One region of the Absiella sp. AM09-50 genome, then DNA from elsewhere that is predicted to be linked to it. Evidence: predicted binding sites of a transcription regulator. Region 1 holds the regulator's gene; the other holds the start of a gene.
What was found. Region 1 encodes HrcA, which represses chaperone genes, less so after heat shock. Its sites were predicted from a motif close to TTTTAGCACTNNNNNNNNNNNAGTGCTAAAA; they were not measured.

Region 1 (6,428 bases):
CCGTATCCAGATCAACACAGCGAAGTGCTCCACCATGTCCACCATCACATCCACCAGTATGCATCGCATAGGAGTGTGATTGTAATTCCATACCATTTTCCTTCATTTCTTGAAAGGTATCAGGCAATGTGTCATCTTTGAATTTATTCATAATCAGAAACAGGGTTGCTTTCATATCATATTTTTTCAACAATGGATAAGCATATTGATAAATGCTTTTTGTTCCATCATCTACTGTTAAGGATACACTTTTCTTCGGTAAACGGATTTTACCATCCATGAAATACTCTAAATCCTGCATATAAACAGTTTGATATCCTTTTTCCTTTAAATATTTTAACTGATCTTCAAAATCATTCACTTCCAGCCAGTTCCCATTTTCTGCCTTTTCTCCATTCGCTTTGGAATAGAAATAATGATACATAAATACGGGAACATCTTTTGCGGCTTCTTCCTTTGTATTATCTGCTTGTTTTGTTTCCTTGATATCCTTTTGATCAATAAAGTATAACTGATCATTGACCATTACACCAATCGTTTTTTTATTTTTCATATAAATTGGATAACTGTCTTTTTGATTCATTGTCACAAGTGCATTCCCATCACCATCTTTTAAAGTATAGGAATCATTTGTAGTGATTGTTTCATTAAAAGGAAGATACCTGCTGGTCATTTTTTGTTTAGTAAGTGCAGCTGCTTCTTTTACATCTTCTGCTTTTACATAAACATCCTGATTTTTTAATTTAAAATATGCGGTATGCATATCCTGTTTATCCTTATTCTCCAGTTGCATGGTTACATTAGGATAAACTTTCGCAAATTCTTCATATTCATCCTTGTTCAGTTGATACAATGCCGCTTCCTTGTTTACTTGAACATATGGATGATAGAATTCTGTAATATCTATGGTTTTATGCGATGTATACACATAAAACGCAAGTAGACCACAACATACAAAACCTAGCGCAAGCACTAGGATTTGTAGTCGTTTCGTCGTTTTATTTCTTTTCTTCAAATTCTGCGTCTACGACATTGTCATCGTTGTTGTTTCCAGCATCTCCACCTGGATTACCAGTATTTTGCTGCTGCTGATACATCTGGGCACTAGCTGCCTGAGCTGCTTTTTCCAAAGCTTCCAGTTTTGTCTTAACAGCTTCCATATCGTTTTCATCTAATGATTTCTGTAAATCATCACGCAGTTTCTGAGTTTCTTCTTTCTGGTTAGCATCAATCTTATCACCATTGTCTGCTAACATAGAGTCGATCTGAGCGATAAATCCTTCAGCACGGTTACGTAAATCGATTTCTTCTTTACGTTTTTCATCTTCAGCTTTGTGTTCTTCAGCTTCACGAACCATACGATCGATTTCTTCATCACTTAAACCACTTGTATTCTGAATTGTGATAGACTGTTCTTTACCTGTTCCTTTATCTTTTGCAGATACGTGTACGATACCATTAACGTCAATATCAAATGTAACTTCAATCTGAGGCACACCACGACGTGCAGGAGCGATACCGTCTAATTTAAACATACCTAACTCTTTATTGTCGTTTGCCATTGGTCTTTCACCCTGTAATACACGGATATCTACAGCAGGCTGGTTATCAGCAGCAGTTGAGAAAATCTGTGATTTACTTGTAGGGATTGTTGTGTTACGTGGAATTAATACAGTCATCACGCCACCCATTGTTTCAATACCTAAGCTTAATGGTGTAACGTCTAACAATAATACATCTTTTACATCACCAGCGATAACACCACCCTGGATTGCTGCACCCATAGCAACTACTTCATCAGGGTTTACAGAACGGTTTGGTTCTTTACCTAATGCATTCTTAACAGCTTCCTGTACAGCAGGGATACGAGTAGATCCACCTACTAACAATACCTGGTGAATATCGTTCTTTGTTAAACCAGCATCACGTAATGCGTTACGTACTGGTTCCATTGTACGTTCTACTAAGTGTTTTGTCATTTCATCAAATTTTGCACGTGTTAATGTTGCTTCAAAGTGAAGTGGTCCATCAGCTCCAGCAGAGATAAATGGTAAGGAAATCTGTGTCTGTACCATACCTGATAAATCTTTCTTAGCTTTTTCACCAGCTTCTTTTAAACGCTGCATAGCCATTGTATCTTTTCTTAAGTCTACGCCGTTTTCTTTTTTGAATGTATCTACCATCCAGTCAACAACAACGTTATCGAAGTCATCTCCACCTAAGTGAGTATCACCATTTGTAGATAATACTTCAAATGTTCCATCTGCAAGTTCCAGGATAGAAACATCAAATGTTCCACCACCTAAGTCATAAACCAATACTTTTTGTTCGCTGTCTGTCTTATCAATACCATAAGCAAGCGCTGCTGCAGTTGGTTCGTTGATAATACGTTCTACTTCCAAACCAGCAATTTTACCAGCATCTTTTGTTGCCTGACGCTGTGCATCGTTGAAATATGCAGGAACTGTAATAACAGCCTTTTCAACTTTTTCACCTAAGTAATCTTCTGCATATCCTTTCAAATATTGAAGGATCATTGCACTTACTTCCTGTGGTGTATATTGTTTGCCTTCTAATTCTACTTTTTCATTTGTACCCATTAAACGTTTAATAGAACTTACTGTGTTTTTGTTTGTTACTACCTGACGTTTTGCAGCATCACCAACGATACGTTCTCCGTTTTTGTATGCTACGACTGATGGAGTTGTACGGTTACCTTCTGGGTTTGTAATAACCTTGCAGTCCCCACCATCCATGACAGCAACACAGCTGTTTGTTGTACCTAAGTCAATACCAATAATCTTACTCATAATCGTTTCCTCCTTTTATTCGCTTACTTTAACAAGCGTTGCACGCAATACACGGTCTTTTAACATATATCCTTTTTGTAAAACTTCGATAACCATACCAGGTTCTACGCCTTCTTTGGCTTCCTGCATCAATGCCTGATGGAAGTTTGGATCAAATGGCTTATCTTTTGCCTCAATTTCCTTTACGCCTTCCATTTCCAGAATATGCACCAGCTGCTGGTAAATCATTTCAAATCCTTTTGCGTAATTTTTTACGTTAGGATCATCTACCTTGACATCCAGTGCACGCTCTAAGTTATCAATAACCGGTAGCACTTCTGTGGCAAATCCCTGAATACGGTATTTACGAACGTTGTCAGCTTCACTTTGCAGACGTTTCTTTAAGTTTTCAGCATCTGCATATGCTTTAAAGTAAGCATTCTTACTTGCCGCAAGTTCTTCCTTCAGTTTTGCATTCTCTTCTTCTAATTCCTCAATGCGCTTTTTCTTGCCGAATTTTGCGCCTTTTTTGTCTTCTTTTTTGTTTTCTGTTTCTTCCTGTTTTTCTTCAGGAGTAGTTTCTTCACTGACCGTTTCTTTCACGTCTTCTTTTACTTCTTCACACGTTTCTTCTGCGGTCGTTTCTTTTTCTTTTACATTTTCTTCCTGCATGTTGACCTCCTATTGATTTTCTTCCCGATACAAGTCTTCGATCACTTTGCTCATATATTCCATTAAAGCAACAACTCGGTTATATTGCATACGTGTTGGACCGACAATCATCAACTCACCCTGTTCTTCATTGTTCAGCTTGAACTTACTGCTGACAACTGCAACATCATCAATCTGAATCAGGTCATTATCTCCACCAATCTGGATAGCGACATTTCCATCATGATTGGCAATCTGACGAAATAGTGAGCTGTCCTCTAACATTTTCATCAGTTCTTTCAGCTTTTCGATATCCGCAAATTCCGGTTGATACAACATGTTGGATTGACCACTGCAATATACGTTATCACTCGCAAATTTCATAAAGGCATTTACGAATGCTTCAAATAGCACTTCATGTCGTGCAACATGACTTGCTAACAGCGGTTGGATTTCCTTCATCTTATTCACAACTTCACCAATTGGCGTACCACTTAACTTATCATTCAACAAATCACAGCATGTCTTGATATCCTTGACACTGACATCTTCTCCAAAATGGAAAGTTTTATTCTCTGTATGTCCATGATCTGTAATAAAGATAGCCACAGCACTACGTTCGTTTAAGGGAACTAGCTGGATATGCTGTAAAGTCTGATACTTGCTGTCCGGTCCTAATACCACCGATGTTAACGATGTCATCTGTGATAAAATATCACAGCTTTTCTTAACGATTTCATCCATGGAATAATGGCGTTCAGAGAACACAGCCTGCAGGGAATGTTTGACACCTTCATCAAGCTGTTTCTCCATCAGATGTTCAACATAGAAACGATACCCTTTACTGCTTGGGATTCGTCCACTGGAAGTATGTGTCTTTTCCAAAAGGCCCATTTCCTCTAAGGCAGCCATTTCGTTTCGAATAGTAGCGCTTGAACAAGTGAAATCCAAAAGATCTAACAGACGCTTAGAACCAACTGGCTCTGCTGTTCTTGTGAACTCATCTACAATTGCTTTAAATATTGCAATCTGTCTTTCTGTCATCTCTGGTCCACTCCTTTCTAGCACTCCACTTCTATGTCTGCTAATAGTATATGACAATATTTTAGCACTGTCAACACTTTAGTGCTAAATTGCCAATAAATTTTCCTGTTGTTTGAAAAAAAGCCTGTTCTATCCTGTATTTTGTACTATATCACTCTTAAAAATTATCAAAACCTTAACAAACGCCTTGCCTTTATCCTTTATAATGTATATGGTTTGCATAACCGCACAAAATTTCATATACTATAGATATCAAATATTCATCGTTTGACATAGTATAATATGATAAAGAAAAAGGAAGGTAATTTATGAAAAAAATAGACTGGAATGGTGACATTCATATTCTGGCTGGGACCACATTACGTGATCTTGAAGCTTTGGAAAATAATAATATGGCGTTGCATGTTGGTGGAAACTTAGATCATGTCATAGAAAATCGAAAACATCTGTGTGATGCTTTAGGCACAGATTTGCAGCATTGTGTATTCGCAAAACAGACACACAGTGATCATATTCATTGTGTAACCCTTGATGATTTAGGCAAGGGTGCTTATGAACAGGCAAGCGCCATTGATGATTGTGATGCTTTATATACAAGAGAAAGCAATGTTTTACTTGGTGTATTTCATGCGGATTGTGTTCCTGTTTTGTTATATGATCCCATTCAAAATATCATAGCAGCCATTCATAGCGGCTGGCAGGGTACGGTAAAAGAAATCACACGTAAAACCATGGAGCATCTGATCACACAGGAGCATGTGGACCCATCGCATGTGATTGCCTATATTGGGCCGGCCATCGCTTATCGAAGCTTTGAAGTAGGTCGTGATGTTATTGATCAAATTTTATCTATGAGTTTTGATACATCCGGTTATATCACATATTTATCAGATGAGAAAGCCCTGGTGAACAATCGTGGATTAAATAAACAGATGCTGCTTGATGCCGGAGTACCAATGGAAAACATTACCATCAATAAATCTGATACATTTTCACCAAATGATGCTTTGTTCAGTTATCGAAGAGATCATCACTGTGGCAGACATTTAAGCTATATTATCCGTAAAGACATCGATTAACGTCGATGTTTTTTTCTTCCTAATGGCTAGGATAGTTTTTTCTCAATTCCCCTTTTGGTTTATCCTATAATGAAGATAAGAAAAATCGAGGAGGTAGTTTATGAAGGTTTTAGTAGCGCGTTTCAGCTCAGAATCCAATGAACATTCCCGTTCATTGATGTCATTTGACAAATTTGTTTTTAAATTCGGGGAAGATTGTGTTGATTCCATGTATACCAGAGATATCTTTGAAGGGGCTGGTATAGAAATGATTCCAAGTATTGCGGCAATTGGACATCCTCATGGCCCAGTCACAAAGGATGCTTTTGATTTTATCCTAGCCAGATTAATACATGATGTGAAAGAACATTTACATGAAATTGATGGTATCTTTTTATTCTTACATGGTGCCAGCAAGGTTATTGATTTAGAAGGTGGTTCTGCGGAGCATGCATTCTTACGTGAAATCCGTAAGATTACCGGACCATATCTTCCCATTGCACTTGTGATGGACCCTCATGGAAATCTTTCACAGGAGCTGGTCGATCATGTTAATATTTTACGTTGTTATCGTGAATCACCACATACAGATACAGTAGAAACCTATCGGATCGTTGCGAAGATGTTTGTGGATTTATTAAAGCATCGTCGTCATATCAAACCGGCATATGTGAAAGTTCCTATTATCATTGGCGGAGAAAAGAGTGTTTCCAGCGATGAACCAATGGTATCCATCAATCATTTCTGTGATGAACTTGAAAAAGATGCTCGTATCATGAGTGCTTCTTTCCATATTGGATATTTACGTCATGATGGAGATAAATTAGGATGTAGTGCTGTTGTTGTGCCTAACAGTGAAAAGGATCAGGCTTATGCACAGGAAATG
Region 2 (6,428 bases), 130 kb from region 1:
CAAAACTTACACACTATACAATATCCTCAACTGGTGGTATTCGTCGAGATGATTTCATCTATCAACATGATGTCTTGTATCTGATTTCCACATCCCTTTATTATGATAATGGAAAAGCGATCATATCAGATACCAATGGATGGAAGATAGAAAAAGCTGACTATGATACATATGGCTATTTTTCATATAAAAAAATCGTATTGGAAAAGCCTTTTGATTTAGGTGATATTACCAATGGATATTTTCGTGTAGATCCTATGGATGAAACATTGCGTACCTATACCAATACTTATATCACCCCTATTGAGTATGACTGTAATAATCTGTTTGTGATGGATTGGGATGAAAACAGTGTGGACAAACTTTGTTTTAACGATTTGGTAGAATACCTGTATCCCATAGAGCATCAACAAGCAATACCTGAAAAGTATATGAAAGATAGTGGTCAACAGTATATCAGCTATATCGATGCAAATGTATTTGAAGACCTCGTGCATCAATATTTTGATATTGATACTTCCATACTTCGATCACAAAATTATTATTGTGAAACCCAGCATGCCTATCCTTACGCAGAATTATATTGTATCGCTTCTCATGTCGCTACACCAAGACTTCGACCAGAAGTTGTCAAAGCACAAAAAGAAAAAAATATACTAACATTAACCATTCATGCGACTGGATATGAAAAAGGATATCCTGTTGCTTATACACACATTGTGAAAATTGAATTGCTGGATGATGGCAGCTATCACTATATATCAAATCATATCGAGCCAGATGACAACAATCAGATACCAAAATATGCACCGGGTATTACAAATAAATCCCAAAAGGAAGGTGGTTGTTTATGAAAAAAAGAATGATTCTATTGGATGTGTTATTATGCATTTTAATAACATTTACAGCTGCTTGTTTTTCTATAAAGCCCCTTGTGGTAAAAACCATATCCACAGATATGAGTGGTACTGCGATTTCGCATCAATTCATGGATTTTGTTTATAAAGAATTTCCGAATGCTGCCTCAAATGATATGCTGATGGTGCAAAATAAGCTTGCGGAAAGTAAAGCCATAGAAAACATTACTGGCAAGTATATTGATCAAATTATCAAAAACCGTGGTAAAACTAGCACATTATATACAAGTCCAAAAGATATTGATCGCTTACGTGATGAAGCGATATCTATTATCGAAGACAATATTGGCATTAAGGTTACAGATACTCAGAAACAATCCCTTCAAAATATGATTGATGAACATAAAGATACTATGATATCCCAGTTAGAATCCACAATCAGTTACTTTAGCTCTATGGCTTCAAATCCACAATACGGCTTTTTATTTCAACTCTATGCGATAGGAACTTCTCTGTTGTTTCAATTTGTCTGTGTCCTCTTGTCAATAGCTTGTGCCTATTTATTGATACGTCAATCCACACTTGAAAAGGCAGTTTATCATATCGCAATCTGTTGTATCATCTCGGCTGTTTGCCTGTATGCTGTAATACCAAATATCGCTGATTCTATCCTTGCGACATTAGCAAATCATATTCTTGGAAGAACGACTTTCTTTAATTTCTCACCTATGAAAACAGCTGGTATGATATTGATCATACTTGCGATAATTGCAGGCATCATTGGCTTATTTCTTCATCATAAAGATGTCAACACACAAGAAACCATTCATCTGGCCTAAAAAGGAATCATGCATTGATTCCTTTTATAATATCTAAATCATGAAAACTTTCACATATCCTATGCGCATCAGGATATAAATATAAAAATTGTATTGTATTTTTCTTGTAGAGCTTTCTTTCAGATTCATGATATGCGTTTTGTTGCAGGTATAAAAGGTTGTTTAATAGTAATTGTAATAGTGTATCTTTCCATTTTCTTGCCATAAGTATACTCCTCTCTATCTTTTTTTACATTATCATTATAACGAAGTCAGATACTTGTTTCTTTCATTAAAACGTCATATACTATAACAAAAGCGACAAGAAAGAAGGAATCAAATGATTACATCTGTAAACAATATATCAAAGAGCAGAGATGGAAGGCAATTATTTCAGGCAGGCACATCTTTATTTCCTTGTAGTGCATACCATTGTGATATTCATGATTTTATAAGTGGAGATATTGCGCCTCACTGGCATCCGGAAATGGAAATATTCTATTTGGAAGAAGGCTGTGTTACTTTGTCTTTGATTGATCAGGAGGTCAGATTACAGGCTGGTGATGGCTATTTTGTGAATGTAAATGTGTTACATGGTATCATTTGTGAAAGTGAAAGTCCCTGTCGTTATCGTTCCATGGTATTTGATCCATCCTTGCTGTCAGGCGCCCCTGGTAGTGCATTTGACCTATTGTATCTTCATCCTTTCATAGAACAGGGTGCTGGTTTTTATCCATTGTCAGATGCTGTGATCTCATCATATTTTGATGAAGCTTTTCATGCATGTGAAAAAGAAATATATGGTTATGAGTTTATTGTACGGGAAGCATTATCGCATATCCTGCTGATTTTAAAAAACAACCAGACAGTGACTTTGAAAAAGACATTATACCAGCAGGAACAGCGAATGAAACAAATGCTTTTCTGGATTGATGAACACTATCAGGAAAGTATCAGTGTAAAAGAAATCGCTGCAATTGGTGGCATCAGTATAAGAGAATGTCAACGCTCTTTTGCATCTTTTTTACATATTTCCCCTATGCGTTATGTCTTGAAATATCGTATCGCAAAGGCTGCAGAATTATTACTCACACAGGATGTTACAATTACAGAAATAGCTTATCAATGCGGTTTTGAAAGCTCCAGCTATTTCACAAAAGAATTTAAAATGATAATGCAAATGACACCTCGTCAGTTTAGACAAAAGTATTTTATATAATCAAAATATCCATTGATGAAAATATTTGAACATTTTAGCACTCTACTATTGACAGTGCTAATTTTTGCGTTATAATATAGGCGTAAAGTTGATAAGAGCTTTACAGGTAGTCATGATAAAAATAAAAAGAGGCGGTTATTATGATGATGAGATTTCTACCTGGATTATTCAATGAAGGCTTTGATGACATGTTTCATGATGTACACAATATGAAATGTGATATTAAAGAAAAAGATGGCAATTACCTGTTGGATATCGAATTGCCAGGATACAAGAAAGAAAATATTCATATGGATTTAAAGGATGGATATTTGACAATTCAGGCTACGCGTTTAAACAACGAGGAAGAACGTAATGAAGCTGGTCAAATCATTCGTCAGGAACGTTTCTCTGGAAGCTGTTCAAGAAGTTTCTATATTGGCGAAGGCATTCGCCCAGAAGATATCAAGGCAGCTTATGAAAATGGTGAATTAAAGATCACAGTACCAAAAGAACCTGTGAAAAAAGTAGAAGAAACAACATTCATTCCAATTGAATGATAGATAAAAGGAGGCAATTATGATGAGATTATTCCCTGGTTTATTTAATGATGCATTTGATGATATGATGCATGATCACAACATGATGAAAACTGACATTCGTGAAAAAGATGGTAACTTTATTCTGGATATGGAATTACCTGGATTCAAGAAAGAAGATATTCAGATGGAATTAAAAGAAGGTTATCTGACAATCAATGCCAGCCGTAACACAAACAAAGAAGACAAGGATGACGAAGGCAATATCATTCGTCAGGAACGTTTCTCTGGTACTTGTACAAGAAGCTTCTATGTTGGTGAAGATATCACACATGAGGATATCAAAGCAAGCTTTGGCAATGGTGAATTAAAAGTAATCGTTCCAAAGGAAGCTCCAAAGAAAGTTGAAGAAAAACGCTTTATTCCAATCGATTAAACGAATGAATTGGTAGGCTTTTCATTCTTAATATTCAAAGTGAGGCGATCGTTATGAAATTTCTACCAGAATTATTTAATGACACGTTTGATGAACTGTTTTATGATCCATTCTTTTCTAAATCAAGCAGCTATATGAAAACGGATATCAAGGAACAAGATGGTTGTTATCTGTTAGATATGGAACTGCCTGGATTTAAAAAAGAGGATATTCAGATGGAATTAAAGAATGGTTATCTGAGTATTCACGCAAAACGTGATGCCAACAGTGAGGAAAAAGATAAAGAAGGCAATATCATTCGCCAGGAACGTTTCTCTGGCAGCTGTTCACGTAACTTCTATGTTGGTGAAGGTGTTAAACAAAGTGATATTAAAGCAAGCTTTTGTAATGGTGAATTAAAAATCACTTTACCTAAGGTTGATCAAAAAGCGGTGGAAGAAAAGAAAGTCATCGCAATTGAATAAAAAATAGACACGGTGTAAAAATAAAACACCGTGTTTTTTTCACTTATTTTGCTCATGAAAGCGTAATTCATGGTATACTAATACCGAGGTGAATCAAATGAATAACTGGACAAAGGATGCTGTGTTCTATCATATTTATCCCCTAGGATTCTGTGGTTGTGAACAATATCATCAGGAAAGCATCAATCATCGTATTTTAAAGCTGAAAGAGTGGATTCCACATCTAGTGGACATGCATATCAACGCTGTATATTTAGGGCCTGTATTTGAAAGCTATGAGCATGGATATGATACAAGTGATTATCGTATGATTGATCATCGCTTAGGCACTAATGAAGATTTTAAAGAGGTTTGTGATGCCTTGCATGAGGCAGGTATACGTATTGTATTAGATGGCGTATTCAATCATGTAGGAAGAAGATTTTGGGCATTTTTAGATGTTATAGAAAAAGGACAGGCTTCCTGCTATTGCAGCTGGTTTCATAATTTAAACTTCTATGGACAAAGCCCCTGTGGTGATCCTTTCACATATGATGCATGGGAAGGACATTACAATCTTGTAAAATTGAATTTAAGAAATGAAGAAGTGGTATCTTATCTGTTGGAAAGCATAGCCATGTGGATGGATGAATTTCATATCGATGGTTTACGTTTAGATGCTGCGGATTGTATCGATCAGGATTTCTTTCGCTGCTTAAAACAGTTCTGTAAAGAAAAAGCTCCTGATTTCTGGTTGATGGGAGAAATCATTCATGGTGATTATAATCGCTGGGCAAATGATGAAATGTTGGACAGTGTGACAAATTATGAGTGCTACAAAGGATTATATTCTTCCCATAATGAGAAAAATTACTTTGAAATCGCATATTCCTTGAATCGTCAGTTTGGAAATGGTGGAATCTATCGTAATCTGAATCTGTATAATTTCGTAGACAATCATGATGTAAACCGTCTAGCAAGTACCCTGAAAGATCCAAATGACTTAAAAAATGTTTATACTATGTTATATACCATGCCAGGTATTCCAAGTATTTATTATGGCAGTGAATGGGCAGTCAAGGGCACAAAACATGATGGTAGTGATGCCGATATCCGCCCATGCCTTCCTTTAGAAGATCCTTCTTATGATGAAGAACTATGTGAACATATTGCCATGTTGGGAAAGATATATGGAGAACTTTCTGCGTTACGCTATGGTGCTTATGAACAACTGGTTGTACGCAATGAGCAATTTGCATTTATGCGAAAGGATGAAAAAACACATGTGGTTGTGGCATTTAATGTCAGTGATGATACCTTCACGATGGAGCTTCCATGTACGGCATTTGCATATAAAGACATGTGTAAAGATGTAGTCTATCTGGCAAAAGATAATCATATCGAATTGGATATGGAGCCAAAATCTGCATATATCCTGATTCCATGCGCAGATAATGAAAAAGGCGTAGTGAAGAAGATGCCTAAAAAAATTATAAAAGAAGAAGCACCTGAACAGGAAATCATGCCATTACCAGAAACCAAAGAAGAACAGGCAATAGTACTGCCTGTGATTGATATGCCAATTACACCTGGTGTCTATGAACATTTCAAAGGTAAACATTATACTGTGCTTTATGTCGCAAAACATAGTGAAACCTTAGAATCTTATGTTGTTTATCGACAATTATATGGTAATGGTGAAGTATGGATTCGCCCACTTGATATGTTCTTGGAAGATGTAGAAGTGGATGGTAAAATCGTACCGCGTTTCAAATACATTGGAAAATAAATTATAAAAAAATGGAACTACAGTGTAACAACTGCCTGTTCCATTTTTTCTTTCATCTCTTTAGATAAGGATTCTATATCATCACTTTCAAGTGGCAATGCCTCCATGATATCTTCTACTAATCGCTTAGGATATAACTGTTTTTGTTGAAGGACACATTGTGCCAGCAATTCATGGCAGCTGTCTTTCACAAAATCTTTAACTTCATGACGAGCACATGGAAAACCTTCCAGTAAATGATCAAAGAAATGCCAGCATTTTTGAAATAATGACGCACGCTGTGCTTTTGTTTTACACATGGTCGCAAGTGTATGATGACCACATGCTCCATCTTCCAATTGATCCTGA

Region 2: a site for HrcA is predicted at 2,927-2,957, ahead of DW114_RS01605 (Hsp20/alpha crystallin family protein). Genes of this name have one in related genera too.

The regions. Positions count from the first base shown of each region.
Region 1 covers NZ_QVFI01000001.1:455,404-461,831, reverse strand. The annotation lists gene DW114_RS02290 (polysaccharide deacetylase family protein) at 1-1,015, opposite strand, end outside; gene dnaK (molecular chaperone DnaK) at 999-2,810, opposite strand; gene grpE (nucleotide exchange factor GrpE) at 2,826-3,461, opposite strand; gene hrcA (heat-inducible transcriptional repressor HrcA) at 3,471-4,484, opposite strand; gene pgeF (peptidoglycan editing factor PgeF) at 4,793-5,563, shown strand; gene DW114_RS02265 (M81 family metallopeptidase) at 5,664-6,428, shown strand, end outside.
Region 2 covers NZ_QVFI01000001.1:321,038-327,465, reverse strand. The annotation lists gene DW114_RS01625 (DUF6070 family protein) at 1-854, shown strand, start outside; gene DW114_RS01620 (hypothetical protein) at 851-1,696, shown strand; gene DW114_RS01615 (hypothetical protein) at 1,704-1,901, opposite strand; gene DW114_RS01610 (helix-turn-helix transcriptional regulator) at 2,016-2,894, shown strand; gene DW114_RS01605 (Hsp20/alpha crystallin family protein) at 3,038-3,433, shown strand; gene DW114_RS01600 (Hsp20/alpha crystallin family protein) at 3,453-3,848, shown strand; gene DW114_RS01595 (Hsp20/alpha crystallin family protein) at 3,902-4,312, shown strand; gene DW114_RS01590 (DUF1653 domain-containing protein) at 4,410-6,080, shown strand; gene DW114_RS01585 (hypothetical protein) at 6,098-6,428, opposite strand, start outside.